Regions from separate parts of the Rahnella perminowiae genome, predicted to be linked through region 1. Evidence: predicted binding sites of a transcription regulator. Region 1 holds the regulator's gene; each other region holds the start of a gene.
What was found. Region 1 encodes CRP, which controls carbon source genes, mostly activating them, when cyclic AMP is high. Its sites were predicted from a motif close to ATGTGANNNNNNTCACAT; they were not measured.

Region 1 (7,516 bases):
CCGGCGCACGTAGACAATCCTTTTCATTTTAGCTTCCGCTCACCGGAAAGCTTGCCCGATCCGCTGCTGCGGATGGAAAAGGTCAGCGCCGGTTATGGCGACACCACGATTCTGGAGTCGATCAAACTGAATCTGGTGCCGGGTTCACGTATCGGTTTACTCGGCCGTAACGGTGCAGGTAAATCGACGCTTATCAAACTGCTGGCCGGAACCATGCCGCCGCTTCACGGGGACATTGGGCTGGCGAAAGGCGTCAAACTCGGTTATTTCGCTCAGCATCAGCTGGAGTTCCTGCGCGCAGAAGATTCGCCGCTGCAACATCTGGTGCGTCTGGCGAATAAAGAAACCGAACAGCAATTGCGCGATTATCTCGGCGGATTTGGTTTCCACGGCGATAAAGTGACGGATCCTACCGGGCGGTTCTCCGGCGGTGAAAAAGCGCGCCTGGTGCTGGCGCTGATTGTCTGGCAGCGCCCTAACCTGCTGCTGCTTGATGAACCGACCAACCACCTGGATCTCGACATGCGTCAGGCACTGACCGAAGCGCTGATCGACTTTGAGGGTGCGATGGTTGTCGTGTCGCATGACCGCCACTTATTGCGTTCCACTACTGACGATTTGTATCTGGTACACGGCGGCAAAGTGGAACAGTTCGACGGCGATCTGGAAGATTATCAGCAATGGCTGGTGGACATTCAGCGTCAGGAAAGCCAGCAGGATGCACCGGCTAAAGACGGCGGCGTTAACAGTGCGCAATCGCGTAAAGATCAGAAACGTCGCGAAGCCGATTTCCGCAACCAGACTCAGCCACTGCGCAAGCAAATCACCAGGCTGGAAGCACAGATGGAGAAACTGGGTACCGAACTGGCAGCAATTGAAGCCCGTCTGGCCGACTCCGCCATTTATGACATCAGCCGTAAGGCCGATCTCACGGAGTGTCTGCAACAGCAGACCAAAGTGAAAGGTGCGCTGGAAGAGACTGAAATGACCTGGCTCGATGCCCAGGAACAACTGGAAGAAATGTCTAAAACTTTTGATATCGACAGCTGATCGTATGCTCACAAACGGGAAAGGAGCCGTGATGGCTCCTTTTTTGTCTGTAAATTAATGCCAGATTAACAGCACACAGGCGGCGGTCAGAATACCCATCGCAATGTTAAAAGTGTACCACGCACGCTTGCTGCGCAGCAGGCGACCAATCACCGTGCCGAAGCCAAGCCAGATAATGCCCGATACCAGGTTCACCAGGAACATCCCAAGGCTGATACCGGCAATCGAAGGATTATAGGCGGCGCCCGCCAGACTGAAGCTCGCGACCGCACCCAGTCCCATCAGCCAGGCTTTCGGATTAAGAAATTGCAGCAACCAGCCCTGATACAAACGGATCGGTTTTGGCGGCGGCGCACCGGTTTCCAGTTTTTCATAGGCAGACGTTGCAATCTTCCACGCCAGCCACAGCAGATACAGGCTACCGGCGATTTTGAGAAACAGGTGTAACGCAGGATAAATCGTGATGAGACCGCCGACACCAAAGGCCACCAGCAGCAAAATACTTTGCATACCAAGCATAATGCCGACCATCAGCCAAAGTGAACGGAAGAACCCAAAGTTAGCGCCAGACGTGGTGAGTAACATATTGTTCGGGCCGGGGGTAATGGCGGCGACCCATAAAAATCCAAGCATCGATAAAAATAAACCAGGTTCCATTTAATTTGGGTTCTCCGACCCGAAAGATGTGCGATAGCATTGAAGCTAACAGCGTGATATTGATCGCACAAGAGCCTCTTAAGAGAAATTTATTCATCTTATGGTTGAAACCTTTCGCCCCTTACGCGGGGCCAGTAATCCGCACCTCCAGACGCTGTTACCGCGACTGATAAGACGGCATGCAACACTTAAACCTCACTGGCAAAGGCTGGATACGCCGGACGGCGATTTTCTGGATTTAGCCTGGAGTGAAGATCCGGCACAGGCGCGACATAAACCTCGCATGATCCTGTTTCACGGCCTGGAAGGCAGCTTTTACAGCCCGTATGCGCACGGCTTATTGCAGGCGTGGAAAGACAAAGGCTGGCTTGGTGTGGTCATGCATTTCCGCGGATGCGGCGGTGAACCTAATAAGCTGCTGCGTATTTATCATTCCGGTGAAACCGAAGATGCCCGCTTTTTCATTCACTGGCTCAATGAGACCTATGGCGAAGTCCCGACCGGCGCGGTAGGTGTGTCACTCGGCGGCAATATGTTGACATGTTATCTCGGGCAGGAAGGCGAAAATTGTACGCTGAGCGCCGCCGTGGTGGTCTCCGCACCGCTGATGCTGGAACCTTGCGCTTACCGGCTGGAACGCGGTTCATCACGGATTTATCAGCACTATCTGCTCGGTCAGCTCAAAGGCAATGCCTCGCGTAAGCTGGCAAAATACCCTGGGACATTGCCCGTCACGCTGGCGCAACTGAAAGCCATGCGTCGTCTTCGTGAATTTGACGATGCCATTACCTCAAAAGCGCACGGATTTACCGACGCGCTGGATTATTACCGCCGGTGCAGCGGTCTGCCGTTACTGGCACAGGTCAGAACCCCCCTGCTGATTATCCACGCCAAAGACGATCCGTTTATGACACCCGACGTCATCCCGAAAGCAGAAGATTTACCGGATTGCGTGGAATATCAGTTAACGGAACATGGCGGACATGTCGGCTTTGTGTCCGGCAGCTTACGTAACCCCCAAATGTGGCTGGAACAACGCATTCCGGCCTGGATCGCCCCCTATTTAGAAAATAAGACTAAGGAAAAAACAGAGTGATTATTCCCTGGCAGGAACTGGATCCTGAACTGCTCACCAGCGTGGTGGAATCCTTCGTATTGCGCGAAGGCACCGATTACGGCGAGCAGGAAAGATCGCTGGAACAAAAAGTCGATGACGTGAAACGTCAGCTGAAAAGCGGTGATATTGTACTGGTATGGTCAGAGTTGCATGAAACGCTGAATATTATGCCACGCGGTCAGTTCCGCGCCGGGCAGGAAGAAGTGCCGCAGGACGGGTAGAGCCGCTCGAAAGCAGGTTGTGACAACCTGTCACTTCGCGAATAAATATGGTAACAATAGGCTTAATTATGCGCAGCACGGCACTACATTTTCAACCACAGAAAAGACCGCGTCACGCCAGCCTGTATCCCCTTTCTGGAGAAAAGCATTTATGTCAGCCAAACATCCTGTTATTGCCGTTACCGGTTCGAGCGGTGCAGGCACCACGACCACCAGCGTGGCGTTTCGTAAAATATTTCAACAGCTTGGCTTACGTGCTGCGGAGCTGGAAGGCGACAGTTTTCACCATTTCACCCGTCCTGAAATGGATGCCGCGATCCGTAAGGCACGCGATCTCGGGCGGCACATCAGTTATTTCGGGCCGGAAGCCAATGACTTTGGTTTGCTGGAAAAAAGCTTTATCGAATATGGCAAAACCGGCACCGGCCGTTCACGTAAGTATTTGCATACTTATGACGAAGCGGTTCCCTATAATCAGGTGCCGGGCACGTTTACGCCATGGCAGGCGTTGCCGGAACCAACGGATATCTTATTCTATGAAGGCCTGCACGGCGGTGTAGTGACAGACAAAATTGATGTCGCCGCCCAGGTCGATTTGCTGGTCGGCGTTGTGCCTATCGTTAACCTGGAGTGGATCCAGAAACTGGTGCGCGATACCGGGGAGCGTGGCCATTCACGTGAAGCAGTGATGGATTCCGTCGTGCGTTCGATGGATGATTATATCAGCTACATTACGCCGCAGTTTTCCCGCACCCACATCAACTTCCAGCGTGTGCCGACTATCGACACCTCAAACCCGTTCGCAGCAAAAGCCATTCCGTCACTGGATGAAAGCTTTGTGGTGATCCATTTCCAGGGACTGGACGACATCGATTTCCCCTATCTGCTGGCAATGTTGCAGGGGTCATTTATCTCGCACATCAAAACGCTGGTGGTACCAGGTGGGAAAATGGGGCTGGCGATGGAGCTGATCATGGCGCCACTGGTGCAGCGCCTGATGGAAGGTAAGAAAATCGAGTAAACTTTATTCCGCAGCAATCACTTCAAAGCTGTGGGTGATGGTGGCCGCTTTACCCAACATCAGAGACACTGAACAGTATTTTTCGGCAGACAGGCTGACCGCACGTTCAACAATCTTATCGCTCAGATCCTTACCGGTGACGATAAAATGCAGATTGATATGCGTGAACAGACGCGGCGCTTCTTCGCGGCGTTGTGAAGTCAGCTTCACTTCACAATCACGCACGTCATTACGGCCTTTCTGTAAAATAGATACCACGTCAATTGCACTGCAGCCGCCTGCGGACATCAGTAACATTTCCATCGGGCTTGGGGCTTTATCGCCCGCGTTACCATCCATTGAAATCTGATGACCCGACGCTGACTCACCTAAAAAGGTCAGCCCTTCAACCCATTTGACACGTGCGTGCATGAACTATTCTCCCGGTGAATAAACTTTTAGAAATCTGCTCTCAGAGTACCCTTTAGACCAAAATCTGGCAACGTAACCCGATCGCCATCATGCTGAAGCGAGACAACAGAAGACAGCATCTCAAACCTGTGCTACAAACAAAGCCGAAACATACTTTCCAGTAAATTGCGGTGACGGTTTTTGCGGTTTAAGAACAGAACCCACGGTGTTAACAGCAATAAACAGGCTGTTGCACTCCGACATCCGCTTGCAGCATTTCTGGGGAGTTATATGCTGAAAGGGCGCTTTGGATTTGAAGTGCCATACAGGGAACTCTGAGCCCTGTGATTTTGGGCAGCGATAACAACAGAGGATAATAGCTAATGGTTCTCGGCAAGCCACAAACAGACCCGACTCTTGAATGGTTCCTGTCTCACTGTCATATACATAAGTATCCTTCTAAAAGTACGCTGATTCACCAGGGTGAAAAAGCCGAAACGCTTTACTACATCGTGAAAGGGTCAGTTGCTGTCCTGATTAAAGATGAAGAAGGCAAGGAAATGATACTGTCCTACCTTAACCAAGGTGACTTCATCGGTGAGCTGGGACTCTTCGAAGAAGGTCAGGAACGTAGTGCCTGGGTACGTGCTAAAACTGCCTGTGAAGTGGCTGAAATTTCGTATAAAAAGTTCCGCCAGCTGATTCAGGTTAACCCGGATATTCTGATGCGTCTCTCCGCGCAGATGGCCAACCGTCTGCAAGTGACGTCAGAGAAAGTCGGCAACCTTGCCTTCCTCGACGTAACCGGTCGTATCGCTCAAACGTTGCTCAACCTGGCTAAACAGCCTGATGCAATGACCCATCCGGACGGGATGCAAATCAAGATTACCCGTCAGGAAATTGGCCAAATCGTCGGTTGTTCACGTGAAACAGTCGGACGAATCCTCAAAATGCTGGAAGATCAGAGCCTGATCTCCGCACACGGGAAAACGATTGTCGTTTACGGCACACGTTAATCCCTCGAAAATTGGCGCGGCAGAATACTGTCGCGCCTTTTTTATGGGCTAAGCTTTACCCATGACGTTATGGCGAAAACTGTTTTACCATCCTGAAGTGAATTACGCGCTGCGCCAGACGCTGGTGTTGTGCCTGCCTGTTGGCATTTGCTGGCTGTTTGGCAACTTGCAAATGGGTCTGCTGTTTTCCCTCTGCCCGGCCTGCTGTAACATCGCCGGTCTGGATACCCCGCACAAACGCTTTTTCAAACGTCTGATCGTCGGCGGTTCACTGTTTGCCGTGAGCAGCATTCTGCTGCAACTGATGCTGGAAAACTGGCACGTTCCGCTGCCGCTGATCATGCTATCACTGGCGTTATTGCTCGGCGTTACCGGTGAAATCAGCCCGTTACATGCGCGCCTGTTACCCGGCGCGCTGGTAGCCACTATTTTCACACTGAGTATGGTCGGCGTGCGCCCGATGTGGCAGGCACCGGTGCTGTTCGCAGCAGGCACAGCCTGGTACGGGGTGTTTAACTGGGTGTGGTTTCGTATTTCGCAAGAACAGCCTATGCGCGAAACGCTCAGCCAGCTTTATCTGCAACTCGCGGATTATTTCGAGGCCAAGTACAGTCTGCTGACGCAACATACCGATCCCGAGACGGCGTTGCCGCCATTACTTACCCGTCAGCAGCAGGTTATCGATCTGATTGCCCTGCTTTATCAGCAATTACACATGCTGCCACAACACGGACATCATCATCACCATAAGCGACTGTTTCAGCTTTTTCAGGTTGCTCTCGATTTGCAGGAGCACATTACCGTCAGCCTGCATCAGCCGGAGGAAGTACAGAAACTGGTTGAGGAAAGCCATGCAGAAGCGGTAATCCGCCGCAATGCGCAGGTGATTTCCACCCGTCTTCGGGTGATTGCCGGCGATATTCTTTATCACCGTTTATCTGAGCGCTTTACCATGGCCAATGAGCTGGCTGCGCTGGAGAAAATCGCCGCGCGTAACCCGGACAATCCGGTTGGCCAGTTTTGTTATTACCATTTCAGCCGCATTGCACGCCTGCTGCGGACCCAGCGCCCGTTATACCGGCGCGATCTGATGAGCACCCAGCCACGTCTGCCCTTCTGGACTGCGCTAAAAAGCTATCTTTCTTTCAAATCCGTGGCACTGCGTAATGCCGCGCGTCTGGGCATTATTTTAGCGATTGGCAGCAGCCTGGGGCTGTTCTTCAATTTGCCCAAACCGTACTGGATTTTGCTGACTATCATGCTGGTCAGCCAGAACGGCTATAACGCCACGCGGGTCAGGATCCAGCACCGTGCGCTCGGTACGCTGGCCGGTTTGCTGATTGCTTCAGGATTGTTAAAACTGGCGCTACCGGAAAGCACCACGCTGCTGTGCATGCTGCTGATCACCTTGTTGTCCTATACGGTTTTACGCAAAAATTACGGGCTGGCGATGGTCGGCATGACGGTGACGGCAGTGTATACCCTGCAACTACTGGCGATGAACGGTGTGCATTTTCTGATACCACGACTGGTCGATACGCTGCTCGGCTGTGCGCTGGCCTTCGGTGGCACCCTCTGGCTATGGCCGCAATGGCAAAGCGGTTTGCTGCGCCAGAACGCGCATCAGGCGCTGGAAACGTATCAGGACGCTATCCGTCTGCTGCTTGAGGAAAACCCCGACACCGCAAAACTGGCGTATACCCGTATGCGGGTCAATCAGGCGCACAATAAGCTGTTCACTTCTTTAAACCAGGCGATGCAGGAGCCCGGCTTTAACTCGCATTATCTGGCAGACATGCGGTTATGGGTGACACACAGCCAGTTTGTGGTCGAACATATCAACGCGATGACAATCCTCGCACGCGAACATTATATGTTGCCGGAAAAACTGGCGACGGAATATTTGCAGACCTGCGAAATCGCACTGCAAAGCTGCCAGCAACGACTGCTCTATGACGGGCCGGGCAGCGAGAATAATCTGTTTAATGCGCCGGAACTTCATCCGGATATGCCGCTGACCGAAATGGAACGCCACCTGCGGCGC
Region 2 (7,516 bases), on a different contig from region 1:
AATTGCATAATCAGGTAAGCCCAGCCGAATGCTGCAAAGATTTGTCCCATGTCGGCAGCATCCAGACCCAGCTCACGCGCGACCTCAGTACCCGCGATAGAAAGCGTTGCGCGGTCAGCGTAATTGACCGCCGTGATTAAAAAGATAATCAGCAAAATATAGTAACGTATGTGCGTACGTACCTTACTTTGCACGACTGTCCTGGACTGAGATTCAATGTTCATGGTGACCCTCATTATCATAATGCGAAAAATTTCAGGGAAATTACCGTTATCGAAATAACGTTTTGCATTCACCTGTGGTTATTCGCCGTACAGTTTCTTCATTCGAAACAGGCAACAAACGTTTTATTTATGATCGCCTGACATTTACCTGTATTACTTTCAACATCACCTTCAGAGGGCCAATACAGTATAAAAAAGAGGTTCCAAAATAACATTGTGCATTCGCCCAAGAATACCCCCGCTGATTGTGACTATTCTTTTGCATACACACATCGGTGTGGGAGGAGACTCACAGATTGTGCAAAGGCGATAACCGCGCCAACAAAAGGGTGATTAGCATCACATTGATTCTGTCACCTGCAACACAGAATGACATCCAACAGGCAAAAAGCTGGTCAGTTGCACAATGAGGTTCCCTGAAGACTGCCTTATAATGGATTCCATATCCTGTATTACCCGAGTATGTTTACAAGAGTCTTATTGAGCGTCAACTTCAGAGAATTAACCGGGATATATTATTCCGGGATGTTTAATAAACGCGGAGACAGTTATGTCACGTAATAAAGATAAAGAACACGCTACCGAAGCGCTTTTTATTAAAGTTCATGAAAGCGATAACGTAGCAATTATTGTGAATGACAACGGCTTAAAGGCCGGCACCCGATTTGCTAATGGTCTGGAATTAATTGAGCATATTCCGCAAGGCCATAAAGTGGCACTAGAGCCGATTGCCAAAGGCGGCGATATTATCCGTTACGGAGAAATCATTGGTTATGCAGTACGGGATATTGCGCAGGGCGGATGGATCGACGAATCACTGGTAGAATTACCGGTCGCGCCTGAACTTGACAGCCTGCCGCTGGCCACCCGTGTACCGCCGGAACTGCCACCGCTGGAAGGTTATACCTTTGAAGGTTACCGTAATGCCGACGGCAGCGTCGGCACCAAAAACCTGCTGGGGATCACGACCAGTGTGCACTGCGTGGCGGGCGTCGTAGACTACGTGGTGAAAATCATTGAGCGTGATTTACTGCCTAAATTCCCCAATGTCGACGGTGTCGTGGCGTTGAACCATCTTTACGGCTGCGGTGTGGCGATTAATGCGCCTGCGGCGATAGTGCCGATCCGCACTATCCACAATCTGGCGCTGAACCCGAACTTTGGCGGCGAAGTGATGGTGGTCGGTCTGGGCTGTGAAAAGCTGCAACCCGAGCGCCTGCTGGAAGGTACCCCGGACGTGCAGGCGATTTCCCTCGACGACACGCATATCGTCCGTTTGCAGGATGAACAGCATGTCGGTTTCCAGTCGATGGTGGACGATATCCTGACCGTCGCACAATTTCATCTGGAACGCCTGAACCGCCGTCAGCGCGAAACCTGCCCGGCTTCAGATCTGGTGGTGGGCACGCAGTGTGGCGGCAGTGATGCTTTCTCAGGCGTAACTGCCAACCCGGCAGTAGGTTATGCATCAGACCTTCTGGTGCGCTGCGGCGCAACGGTGATGTTCTCGGAAGTGACAGAAGTACGCGACGCCATCCATTTGCTGACGCCTCGCGCTGCGGACGTCGACGTGGGTAAGCGTCTGCTGGAAGAAATGGCCTGGTACGATAATTATTTGTCGATGGGCCAGACTGACCGCAGCGCTAATCCGTCTCCTGGCAACAAAAAAGGGGGGCTGGCTAATGTGGTTGAAAAAGCGCTGGGCTCCATTGCTAAATCCGGTACCAGTGCGATTTCTGAAGTGTTGTCACCCGGACAGCGTCCGACCAAAAAAGGCCTGATTTACGCCGCCACACCTGCCAGTGATTTTGTCTGCGGAACCCAGCAGTTGGCTTCGGGTATTACCGTTCAGGTATTCACTACCGGACGCGGTACGCCATACGGTCTGCTCGCCGTGCCTGTGATTAAAATGGCCACACGCACCACACTGGCAAACCGCTGGCATGACCTGATGGACATCAACGCCGGGACAATCGCAACGGGTGATGCCACTATTGAGGATGTGGGCTGGGAACTGTTCCATTTCATTCTGGACATCGCCAGCGGGCGCAAGAAAACCTGGTCAGATACCTGGGGCATCCACAATGCACTGGCGGTGTTTAACCCCGCCCCCGTGACCTGAGTCACCGATCCTCCGATAAACCAAAGGCCAGCAAATGCTGGCCTTTTGATGTTTCTGCACTGAAGAAAAACCTACTGCGCCGCTGCGGCACCGGCTTGTTCTGCACCGACCAGCCCGACTTTCAGATAACCGGCTTTACGCAGGTTATCCATCACGCTCATCAGCGTTTCGTAATCCACACTCTTATCCGCACGGAAGAAAATCGTACTCTGTTTATTGCCCTGAGTACGCTCATCCAGCATGGCGGTCAGATTACTGCTGTTGACCGGTATATCACCGAGAAACAGTTGCTTATCAGCTTTTACCGACAGGAAAATCGGTTTCTCCGGACGCGGCTGTTGTTTTGCCGTCGAAGCCGGTAAATCTACCCGCACATCTACGGTAGCCAGCGGCGCTGCCACCATGAAAATGATCAGCAATACCAGCATGACGTCGATAAAAGGCGTGACGTTGATGTCATGCATTTCACCACTTTCGTCGATATCATCGTTTAACCGAATAGCCATAATCTGTTCTTACCCTACACGTAACTGACCTGTCTGACCGCGTGGCGTATTGCTTTTGCTGGCAGCCAGATCCAAATCACGGCCCTGTAACAGGATTATCTGCGCCGCCACATCGCCGACCTGATGACGATAAGAGGTGATAGTACGGGCGAAAATATTGTAGATCACCACCGCAGGGATGGCCGCAATCAGGCCCACAGCCGTCGCCAGTAAGGCTTCGGCAATACCCGGTGCCACGACCGCCAGATTGGTGGTCTGCGTCTGTGCGATACCGATGAAACTGTTCATGATGCCCCATACAGTACCGAACAGGCCGACGAACGGAGAGATTGCCCCGATGGTCGCCAGAATACCATTGCCACGGCCCATGTGGCGGCCGGCAGCGCTGACGCGGCGCTCAAGGCGGAAACCCGTCCGCTCCTTAATACCGTTGTTGTCAGTTGATCCTGCAGAGAGTTCAAGCTCGTTTTGGGCATCACGGATCATCTGCGCGCTGATGCTGCTGGCGGCAAAACTTTCAGCCTGCTCGGCAGCTTCATCCAGTGTACGAACAGAAGACAACGCGTCAAATTCACGGCGCATACGGCGTTTGCCGGTGAAAACGTCTGCCCCCTTGCTGAATAACAACGCCCAGGTGACCACAGAAGCCAGCAACAGACCGATCATGACGGTTTTCACCACCACATCAGCATGATGGTACATGCCCATAACAGACAAATCGGTTGGAATGACAGGTGCGGTATCCGTTGGTGCGGGTTGCATCACCGGAGCCGCCGTTGCGTCACGGGTTGCCGGTGCTGGGGTATCCGCCGTTGCAGGTTGAGTTGCAGCAGAACTGACGGCTTGTCCAGCCGGCGTCGCCGGTGCCGCCATCGCGTTGCCACTCAGGCCAGCAACCAACATTAACGACATCAGTAATGAGGTCGCCTCTTTCATCTTATTGCGAGCCGTTTTCACGCGTCGCCTCCAGCCAGAATCAGTATGTAGAAAGAATGAATAAGTCGGATGATATCAAAAAAAAACACCTAATTGATAGTCGTTCTCATTATTATTTACATTATCCCGCCTGGCGACCTGCGTGTCATTGACTGATCACAAGGTTTTTCCTTTTTGCACAAAGGATGAACAATTTAATCTCCGTCACATTTCCCGGAAGAATTACACCATTAATCAATCATCTGACGCTTATTACCAAGTCAAAACAATGTTTTAAATATTAAGCAACGGCTTTTTATATTTGTTATAAGTTTGTGATAACGCTCAAATACCGCGCAATAAAAAATAAGGTAATGTGCTTCTACTGGGGAAGACCACACACCGGCACCCTATGTATCCTTTTAATTTATAAGCTTATTTAGTCATTTTTAACATGGACAGGTTGCACCCCCGGGTACACCGTGTTCGACGCTTGCTCTCATTTATCTTTCCCTTACTGAGTACCCTGGAGACAAACTGATGAAAATGCAAAAAGCACTTCTCAGCCTTTGCCTGAGTTCCGCGACCCTCTTATTTACCCATGGCGTGGCAGCACAAACGCTCAAAGCCGCTGATGTACATCCGCAAGGCTATCCCAACGTAGTCGCTGTCCAGCACATGGGCGAAAAACTGCAAAAGCAAACGGACGGACGCCTCGAGATTAAAACGTTCCCGGGTGGCGTACTGGGTGATGAAAAGCAGGAAATTGAACAGGCACAGCTTGGTGCGCTGGATATTATCCGTGTGTCGATGACACCGGTTGCCTCGATTTTGCCGGAAATTAATGTTTTCACCCTGCCCTACATTTTCCGCGACGAAAATCATATGCATAAAGTACTCGACGGTCAGATCGGTAAAGAGATCGGCGATAAGATCACTAACAACCCGAATTCACGGCTGGTCTTTCTTGGATGGATGGATGGCGGAACACGTAACCTGATCACCAAACAGCCGGTGGTGAAACCGGAAGATTTGCATGGCATGAAAATCCGCGTACAGGGCAGCCCTATTGCACTGGCAACGCTGAAAGCGATGGGCGCAAATCCGGTGGCGATGGGTGTCAGTGAAGTGTTCAGCGGTATGCAGACCGGCGTCATCGACGGCACTGAAAACAACCCGCCCACTTTTGTCGCCCATAATTACCTGCCGGTTGTGAAAAACTACACCTACAGCCGCCATTTCATCATCCCTGAACTGTTCCTGTATTCAAAAGTGAAATGGGACAAGCTGAAACCGGAAGACCAGCAGTTAATCCTCAAACTGGCAAAAGAGGCGCAGGATGAACAACGCGAACTGTGGAAAACCTATAACGAGAAAGCCCTCGCCACCATGAAAGCAGGCGGCGTGAAATTCTATGAAATTGACCCTGCAACCTACGTCAAAGCCACACAATCCGTGCGCGATGAATTCGGTAAAGATCATCAGGAGCTGATGCAGCAAATCGCTGACGTGAAGTAAACCCTGACACTGGCAGTCTGCGGACTGCCTCTTTCTGATCATTCACCGGGGGATTTATGGTTTCGAGTTATCACACCCTGATGGACATTCTTTACCGCTGCGCGATGTGGCTGGCGGGTATCGCTTTGCTGCTGATGGTGGCGGTGATCCCCATTGGGATCTTTGCCCGCTACGTCATGAACAACGCCCTGTCGTGGCCGGAACCGATCGCGATTATGTGCATGGTGACCTTCACGTTTATTGGTGCCGCCGTCAGTTACCGTGCCGGTTCGCACATTGTCGTCGCCATGGTCACTGACCGGCTGCCGCCCGTGCTGAAAAAATTTGCCGCATTGCTTTCTGATCTGATGATGCTGGCGATCAGCGTATTTATTTTCTGGTACAGCCTGCAATTATGCAGCGAACTCTGGCAGCAGCCGGTGGCGGAATTTCCGTTGCTGACTGCCGGGCAAACCTATCTGCCTCTGCCTCTCGGTTCTGCGCTGACGCTGTTATTCATCATTGAGCAGATCATTGCCGGCCCGCAACATCAGCGGCCTGTAGTGATACTGGGCAACTCTGACGCCTGACCGGAGCCTGTTATGGACGCGATAATCTTGTTGTTAACGCTGGCGGTAATGCTGGCGATTGGCGTGCCGGTCGCCTACGCCGTCGGTCTGAGCGCACTGGTCGGTGCCTGGTGGATTGACCTGCCGTTTGAAGCCCTGATGATCCAGCTCACCAACGGCGTGAACAAATTTTCCCTGCTGGCGATCCCGTTTTTCATTCTGGCGGGCGCGATCATGGCCGAGGGAGGGATCGCCCGCAGGCTGGTCAGTTTTGCCTACATCTTTGTCGGGTTTATCCGCGGCGGGCTGTCGCTGGTGAATATCGTGGCCTCGACATTTTTCGGTGCGATCTCTGGTTCCTCAGTGGCCGATACTGCCTCGATCGGATCGGTGATGATCCCGGAAATGGAAAAAAAGGGCTATCCGCGTGACTTTGCGGCGGCCGTCACTGCCAGCGGCTCGGTACAGGCGATCCTGACGCCACCCAGCCATAACTCGGTGATTTACTCGCTGGCGACCGGCGGTACGGTGTCGATTGCCGCGCTGTTCATTGCCGGTATTCTGCCCGGTTTACTGCTCAGCCTGACGCTGATGGTGATGTGCGTAATGTTCGCGCACAAGCGCGGCTATCCGAAAGGCGAACGTGTGCCGTTCCGCCAGGCGCTGAAGATTTTTATCGACACGCTGTGGGGGCTGATGACCGTAGTCATCATCATGGGCGGTATTCTCAGCGGAGTATTTACCGCAACAGAATCTGCGGCGATTGCCTGTCTGTGGTCATTCTTCGTCACCATGTTTATCTACCGCGATTACAAGTGGAGCGAGCTGCCGAAACTGATGTACCGCACGGTCAAAACCGTCAGCATCGTGATGATTCTGATCGGGTTTGCCGCCAGCTTTGGCGCAGTGATGACCTACATGCAGTTGCCGATGCGCATCACCGAATTCTTCACTTCGATCTCCGACAACAAGTACGTGATCCTCATGTGGATCAATATCATGCTGCTGGTGATCGGCACGCTGATGGACATGGCACCGATCATTCTGATCCTGACGCCGGTGCTGTTACCTGTGGTGTTATCGCTCGGCATCGACCCGGTGCATTTTGGCATGATCATGCTGGTGAACCTGGGCATTGGCCTGATCACCCCGCCGGTCGGCTCGGTATTGTTTGTCGCCAGCGCGGTGAGCAAGCAAAGCATTGAGCATGTCGTCAAAGCCATGATGCCGTTCTATTGCATGCTGTTTATGGTGCTGATGCTGGTGACGTACATCCCCACTATTTCTCTGTTCCTGCCCAAACTGTTTGGCGTCTATACCGGCTGATGCCAAACCGGTTTCTCCCTTGCCCGTCGTCATGACGGGCTTTTTTTTGCACAGTTGGCTGAAATTTTCTCATCCATCTGCCAAAAGCCTGACCCCATAAATTCATCATGTTAAGTTAATTGCATATCCGCGGATGCCAGAGCACACCGCGCAACAAAACAGGGTGAAATACGGATTATGTCGTCAAAAAAAATTGAAACCACACTGGTCAGCGCCGGACGGAACAAGAAATTTACGCAGGGTTCAGTGAATACCGTGATACAACGCGCCTCATCACTGGTGTTTGAAACCGTGGCGGATAAAAAACATGCCACTGCTAACCGCGCCAATGGCGAGTTGTTTTACGGACGCCGGGGC
Region 3 (7,516 bases), on a different contig from region 1:
TGTAAACCGCTTCGAGATGGGTTTTTTGTTGGGTAGCAAGACCAGATTCATCGACCACTTGTTGAATGTTTACGAATTTCACTTCCTTTTCCCCACCAGTTTGTGAATCACACCCGGAAAGCAAGCTTCCTGCAAGAATGGCTAAAGCAAGCGCTTTGCTGAAACGACGATTAATGACTGAATTCATAAAAATCCTAATTTGAATTGCTATATTAAATAAGAAATGAAAAATTATTATCCATAATTAATCGAACAATTCTAATTAATGAATTCTAAAGCATTCGTTAATCGAAAGCTTAATCCTGAAAATTCATAAGATTAATAAAAGCTTCTTATATCGATCAGCATTTTGGAAGTGCTTATTCCTCCCCGGGTAGGAAAATCCCTTTTGTATAGGAAAGGAGAAGACATCGGCACTCAATTAAAAGGGAATAAGAAGCATTAAGGCTGAATAAGCGCGTTAATACGGGACATGCGGAGGATTATTTCATCGGAAAAATACCCCCGCAATGTGTCTAAAAACAGACGCAGGGGCGTTCTCTGTGTCCCCCTTCGGCTGAAGGGGGGAAGATGTTATGCGAAGAATTTCGCCAGCACGAATAATCCGACAGATACGTTAATTGCGCCGCCTATGCGGGTAGCAATTTGCGCGAAGGGCATCAGCGTCATGCGGTTACCGGATGTCAGAATTGCCACGTCACCGGTGCCGCCCTGCCCGCTCTGACAGCAGGAGACGATCGCCACATCGATAGGGTGCATGCCGATTTTCTTACCCACATAAAAGCCGGTGCCGACCAGCGCCATTACGGTGGTCACAATCACCAGCAGGTTCTGAATAGTGAAAGCGTTGATCAGCTCCTGCCAAGGCGTAATGGCCACCCCTACCGCGAATAACACCGGATAAGTTACCGCCGTACGGAAGAATTTATACACCGTCATTGAACCGTGCTGAATAGTCGGCGAAACGCCGTTAGCCAGTTTCACCAGCACCGCCGCAAACAGCATGCCCACGGGCGCCGGCAGGCCAATCCATTTCTGGCCCAGCATTCCGACCATGTACAACAGGATCGCCAGCAGTGCGCCACAGGCCAGCGCATTGACGCCCGGGTTACCGTTAAATTCCTCAGTACCGCTGCCCATCTTGCCGTTGCCCGACGGCATCAGCTGGCCTTCACCCGTCAGATGTGGATAACGTTTCCCCAGCTGATTCAGCACACCCGCCAGCACAATGGCCGTCAGACCGCCAAGCATAACAATCGGCAGAATGCGCCCAAGCGCCACACCTTGCTCCATATGCAGGATGGTCGCGTAACCCATCGACAGCGGGATTGCGCCTTCTCCTACACCACCGGCCATGATTGGCAGGATCAGGAAAAAGAAGGTTTGCACCGGCGGTAAACCTAAAACCGTGCCCATCGCCATACCGGCGATCATCCCGACAACTTCGCCGCACAGCATCGGCACAAAAATACGCATAAAGCCCTGAATCAACACCTGACGATTCATGCTCATGATGCTGCCGACAATAATGCAGCAAATATAGAGGTAGAGAATATTGGTGGATTTATAAAATTTGACCGTGGAGTCAACAACAACATCCGGCAGCAGACCATAATGCACCATCGCCGAAGGAATAAACGTGGCACAAATCGCCGCGGCCCCCAGTTTCCCTACCACAGGTAAGCGTTTACCGAACTCACCGCAGGCAAAGCCGAAGAAGGCCAGCGTGGCGACCATCACCACGATGTCGCTCGGCAACTTGCCGTTCAGGCAGTCAAGCAGGATCAGTACGCCCGCCAGCAGAAAAAATGGCAGCGGGATGATGCCTATTTTGTAGTTATCAAGAATGTGCCACCATTTTTGTCTGGCTGAAAGGCCGGAGGTTTTCGTTTCTTTGACAGCGATGTAGGAATCGTCGGTTGTGCTCATGACATTGCCTCTTTCTTCGGAAGTCTTTTCTTATTGATGGTCTGAGCATATGAAAACGACCGGTCAGCCGGATGTGAGGTTGTTCAAATTAAAATCGCAGGGATAAAGGTTGTTATGGTGTTTATGGTGTTAATGCACCTTGCTTTATAAGGATTATAAGATTAGTAGTAAAACCCACCTTTAACCCTGTCATTACTGTGTGAAATCATCGCCATTTTAATCTCCTGTTCACAACTCTGCTTCTCTGCGATTACGGCTCACATTTTGCCGTGATAGGCTTATTCAATGTATGTTTTAAGTTCGCCTTGCAGCAGGTCGTATGAAATTCAGATTACCTTTTCAGGTAAAACTCTTTTTATCTCTGGTGGTATTTTCCTGCGTGTTGCTGGCACTGCTGGGGGCGATTTTATTTCATATTATCGACCGCCAGTTGCATCATGATCTCGGTCAGCGTGCCCGGGTTCAGGCCAGCGAGATTGCGCTGATGCCAGGGCTGGCGCAGAAAGTTAAGGCGCGGGATATTTCCGGCATCGCGCAGCTTATCCAGCCATTACGCGATAAAAGTGACGCCAGTTATATCGTCATCGGCGACACCCGCGAGCTGCATCTTTATCATTCCGAATCGCCGGATCGCGTAGACCTGCCGATGATCGGCGGTGATAACGCCGGTGTACTGGCCGGTAAAACCATTATTTCTGTGCGTCAGGGCGGCATTGGCGTTTCATTACGCAGCAAAGCCCCGATTCTGGATGCGAATAACCAGGTGATCGGGATTGTTTCGGTCGGTTATCTCACCTCATATATCGATAATATTAATGGCCGCCGTCTGGCGCAGGCCGGTTTATACGGTTTGCTGCTTTTATTATTGTTGTTTATCTTTTCCTGGATGTTTACCCGCAACGTTAAAAGACAGATGTTCTGGCTGGAACCCAAAGATATCGCCCTGCTGGTTCGCCAGCAAAAAGCTTTACTGGAAGCCATGTATGAAGGCGTATTTGCGGTTAACGCTGAAAAGCAGCTGATTTCCATTAACCGGGCTGCGCGTGAATTGCTCGATATCCGCCGGCCCGAAAACGAACTGCTGGGTAAACCCCTGGCGGAGGTGCTTCAGACGCCTCCCGCATTCTTCACGCAAAGCGGCGTCAGTGGAAATAACAGTCAACATGATCAGATTACGGTACTTAATCAGCGCCAGGTGATCGTCAACCGCGTGCCAATCGAACTGGAACCCGGTGCAGAGAGTGGCTGGGTATTCAGTTTCCGCGATAAAAATGACATTAATACGCTGAGCAGCCAGTTGAGTCAGGTGAAACGCTATGCTGATAATCTGCGCATCATGCGCCATGAACAGCTCAACTGGACCGCCACGCTGGCAGGTTTGTTGCAAATGCAGCGTTACGATGACGCCATGCACTATATACAGGCGCAATCGGAAGGCGCACAGGCGGTGCTGGATTTCGTCTCAGCGCGCTTTACCTCACCCGCGCTGTGCGGCCTGCTGCTGGGGAAATACGTCAGCGCGCGTGAAAAAGGCGTCGGGCTGAGCTTCGACCCGGCTTGTCAGCTCACCCGCATTCCGGCAGGCATTAGCGAAACCGAGCTGATGTCCGTAGTCGGTAACTTGCTCGATAACGCCGTGGACGCCACGCTGAAAGCGCTGTCGCCGCCTGCACCGGTTGAATTGTATATTTCCGACAGAAACCAGGAACTGCTGATTGAAGTCGCCGATCAGGGCAACGGTGTGGAAGATGCGCTCAAACCGCACCTGTTTGAACAAGGCGTCACCAGTAAGCCTTCCAGCGGACAGGACGCCACGGGTGCAGAACATGGCATCGGCCTGTATCTGGTTGCCGGTTATGTCCGTCAGGCGGGTGGTAGCATCGAAATATCAGACAACACGCCGCAAGGTACGATATTTTCAGTCTTTATCCCGTACCCGGCTGAAGCGTTAACAGGACAGAACCATGAATAACAGCAGCGCACTTGATGTCGTGATTGTGGAAGATGAGCCGCATCTGGCCGGTCTGCATCGTGATTTTATCGAGCAAAATTTTAATCTGCGCGTGGTGGGCATTGCGGCCACACTGGAACAGGCGCGTTCTCTGCTGCGGCTGCATCAGCCGCGGTTGATCTTGCTGGACAATTATTTGCCCGATGGTCAGGGCGTGGATCTGATCGACAGCCCGTTGCTGAAAAGTGTCGAATGTTCGGTCATTTTCATCACCGCCGCCAGCGACATGCAAACCTGCAGCCAGGCAATGCGCAGTGGCGCGTTCGATTACATTATCAAGCCGGTGTCATTTCATCGCCTGCGCAGTTCACTTGAACGCTTCATGCAACTGGTGCAAACCCTGCGTAATGTCAAAGTTGTTGATCAGCGGGCGCTGGATAAACTGTTTAATCTGCCCGCTACCGACACACCTTCAGCGCCTTCAGCCAAAGGCATTGAGCCGAATACGCTGGAACTGGTTCAGCGTGCGTTCACCACCAAACCTGATGTCAGCTGGTCAGTCGAGCAGGTGGTAGAAGAAGTCGGGATCAGCAAAACGACAGGCCGCCGTTATCTGGAATATTGCGTGGAAATTGGCTTTATCGCCGTGGAGATGCAGTACGGAAATATCGGTCACCCGAGGCGCCTGTATCGCAAAATAGCCGATGGCGGGAAATCTGCGTCATGATGTCCAATTGTGTCGGTTTCCCTGAGCGAATTACCCCCTCCCTGCCGGTGTTCTCACCGGCCAATTTCCGGCTTACCCCACCTGTTCAGGCTATTATTTCAGTGCATATTCATGTTTCAGACAACCGGTAAATTTCCGGCTTTCACGCAAATCTGAAATCTCTATTTACACCTGCCAATATGCACCGGCCATCACACGTTAATTTCATTTAAATTACAAAATTCAAACCCGCTAAAACCCCACAAAGAAAAAAGTTATTAACTTTATTAAAATCAACAAATTAACTATATTCTTAACGGATTACCCTGTCCTTTAATTAGGGGGGTAACCTCAAATATTTTCACCCGGAAATTTGTCATTAATTGTCAACGCTCACCGGGCGAAATTAGCCCCCCAAAATACCAACAAATACATAACCTGGAAATCAATCATGATTATTCCCCGGAAACATTGAGACTTGTCTCAGAATTTCGATGTGTTAGGGTATAACGCGTTCACTATTTCGTTACAGGCAAAATCCTATACGGTCCAACACAAAAACTAGACATCGAGCCGATACGGCTATTTATATCCAAGGAATGCACATTGCATGGCAATTAAAATCGAAGTAAAGAATCTTTATAAGGTATTTGGTGAAAATCCGGATCGCGCTTTCAAGATGATTGACGCAGGTAAGGGTAAAGAAGAAATTTTTGAGAAAACCGGTCTTTCACTTGGCGTTAAGAATGCCAGTCTGGCCATTGAAGAAGGCGAGATTTTCGTCATCATGGGGTTATCCGGTTCAGGTAAATCCACCATGGTACGCCTTCTCAATCGTCTGATAGAGCCCACCCGCGGCGAAGTCCTGATCGACGGCGAAGATATCGCCAAAATCTCAGAAGCAAAATTACGCCAGGTACGTCGCAGTAAAATCAGTATGGTGTTTCAGTCCTTTGCGCTGATGCCACACCTGACCGTGTTGAATAACACTGCGTTTGGTATGGAACTGGCCGGCGTGCCGGTGGAAGAGCGCAACGCCAAAGCGATTGACGCATTGCGTCAGGTCGGGCTGGAAAACTATGCCAATTCTTATCCGGATGAATTGTCAGGCGGGATGCGTCAGCGTGTCGGTTTAGCCCGGGCGATGGCCAACAACCCTGACATTTTGCTGATGGATGAAGCTTTCTCCGCACTCGATCCGTTAATTCGTACTGAAATGCAGGATGAGCTGGTGAAGCTTCAGGCTCAGCATCAGCGCACCATCGTGTTCATTTCTCATGATCTGGACGAAGCCATGCGTATCGGTGACCGTATCGCTATTATGCAGGGCGGCGAAGTGGTGCAGGTCGGCACGCCGGAAGACATTCTTAATAATCCGGCCAATGACTACGTTCGCACGTTCTTCCGTGGTGTCGATATCAGTCAGGTCTTCAGCGCCAAAGACATTGCCCGTCGTCGTGGCGCGCTTATTCGTAAAACCCCCGGTTTTGGCCCGCGTGCCGCGCTCAAGTTGCTCGAAGATGAAGACCGCGAATATGGTTATGTGCTTGAACGTGGTCAGAAATTTATCGGCGTGGTGTCGATTGAATCCCTGAAAACTGCGTTGAAAGCCAATCAGTCGCTGGAAAGTGCCCTGCTGGAATCGCCGGCAGCCGTACAGGCGGATATGCCGCTCAGTGAACTGATCTCTCACGTTGCCGCTGCGCCTTGCGCCGTGCCGGTTATCAATGAGGACAATAACTATATCGGCATTATTTCCAAAGCCATGCTACTTCAGGCTCTGGACAAAGAAGGGGGTAACGAATGAGCACTTCAATCCTAAATAACACCATTACACAACACGCTCAGGCCGCTCAGGCACAGGCTCTTGATCCTTCCGTGGATCCGTGGAGTGCTGATAACGCCAGTGGCGGTGTCGCACCGCACGCTGACGCCGCAACCTCTGCCGCACCGGCCGATGCGGGCAGCAGTGATCCGTGGGGCGGCGGCAGCGATGCCGCGACCAGCACACCGGACGCCACACATCACGCCGCGGCCCAGACCAACGACTGGCTCAGCATCGCGCCGGAACATCATCAGCATTTTAATGTTCTCGATCCGTTTCACAGCACGCTGATCCCGCTCGACCGCTGGGTCACGGAAGGGATCGACTGGCTGGTGGGCAACTTCCGTCCGGTATTCCAGGGGATCCGTGTTCCGGTCGATTTCGTCCTGAGTGGTTTCCAGCACGGTCTGGAATCCCTCCCCGCGCCGATTGCGATCCTGGTCTTCGCCTTGCTTGCCTGGCAAATGGCCGGTTTCGGCATGGGTGCCGCCACGCTGGTTTCGCTGGTGCTTATTGGCGCAATCGGTGCCTGGTCACAGGCCATGGTGACACTGGCGCTGGTTCTGACGTCTCTGTTTTTCTGTATTTTGATAGGGCTACCCCTCGGTATCTGGCTGGCACGCAGTCAGAAGGCGGCCAAAATTATACGGCCGTTGCTTGATGCCATGCAGACCACACCGGCGTTCGTGTATCTGGTGCCGATCGTTATGCTGTTTGGTATCGGGAACGTGCCAGGCGTCGTGGTGACAATCATCTTCGCCCTGCCACCGGTGGTGCGTCTGACCATTCTGGGTATTAATCAGGTTCCGGAAGATCTGATTGAAGCAGCCAAATCCTTTGGTTCAAGCCCGCGACAGATGCTGTTTAAAGTTCAGCTACCGCTGGCTATGCCGACCATTATGGCCGGGATTAACCAGACGCTGATGCTGGCGCTGTCGATGGTGGTTATCGCCTCCATGATCGCCGTAGGCGGGCTTGGCCAGATGGTACTGCGTGGTATCGGACGTCTGGATATGGGTCTGGCATCAGTGGGTGGCGCGGGTATCGTTATTCTCGCCATTATTCTCGACCGTCTTACCCAGTCGATGGGTCGCGACAGCCGCAG

Region 2: a site for CRP is predicted at 552-569, ahead of garD (galactarate dehydratase). Genes of this name have one in related genera too.
Region 3: a site for CRP is predicted at 2,001-2,018, ahead of J1781_RS03500 (2-hydroxycarboxylate transporter family protein). Genes of this name have one in related genera too.

Annotation. Positions count from the first base shown of each region.
Region 1 is NZ_JAFMOT010000141.1:244-7,759, reverse strand. It holds gene J1781_RS01500 (ABC transporter ATP-binding protein) at 1-1,050, shown strand, start outside; gene J1781_RS01495 (LysE family translocator) at 1,105-1,707, opposite strand; gene J1781_RS01490 (hydrolase) at 1,808-2,803, shown strand; gene J1781_RS01485 (YheU family protein) at 2,800-3,045, shown strand; gene J1781_RS01480 (phosphoribulokinase) at 3,197-4,066, shown strand; gene J1781_RS01475 (OsmC family protein) at 4,070-4,477, opposite strand; gene crp (cAMP-activated global transcriptional regulator CRP) at 4,840-5,472, shown strand; gene J1781_RS01465 (YccS/YhfK family putative transporter) at 5,534-7,516, shown strand, end outside.
Region 2 is NZ_JAFMOT010000183.1:101,442-108,957, reverse strand. It holds gene J1781_RS17780 (MFS transporter) at 1-224, opposite strand, end outside; gene garD (galactarate dehydratase) at 775-2,346, shown strand; gene exbD (TonB system transport protein ExbD) at 2,418-2,852, opposite strand; gene exbB (tol-pal system-associated acyl-CoA thioesterase) at 2,862-3,788, opposite strand; gene J1781_RS17760 (TRAP transporter substrate-binding protein) at 4,308-5,285, shown strand; gene J1781_RS17755 (TRAP transporter small permease) at 5,342-5,854, shown strand; gene J1781_RS17750 (TRAP transporter large permease) at 5,867-7,159, shown strand; gene metC (cystathionine beta-lyase) at 7,337-7,516, shown strand, end outside.
Region 3 is NZ_JAFMOT010000153.1:26,231-33,746, forward strand. It holds gene J1781_RS03495 (OmpH family outer membrane protein) at 1-187, opposite strand, end outside; gene J1781_RS03500 (2-hydroxycarboxylate transporter family protein) at 574-1,929, opposite strand; gene J1781_RS03505 (ATP-binding protein) at 2,249-3,901, shown strand; gene J1781_RS03510 (response regulator) at 3,894-4,607, shown strand; gene proV (glycine betaine/L-proline ABC transporter ATP-binding protein ProV) at 5,197-6,393, shown strand; gene proW (glycine betaine/L-proline ABC transporter permease ProW) at 6,390-7,516, shown strand, end outside.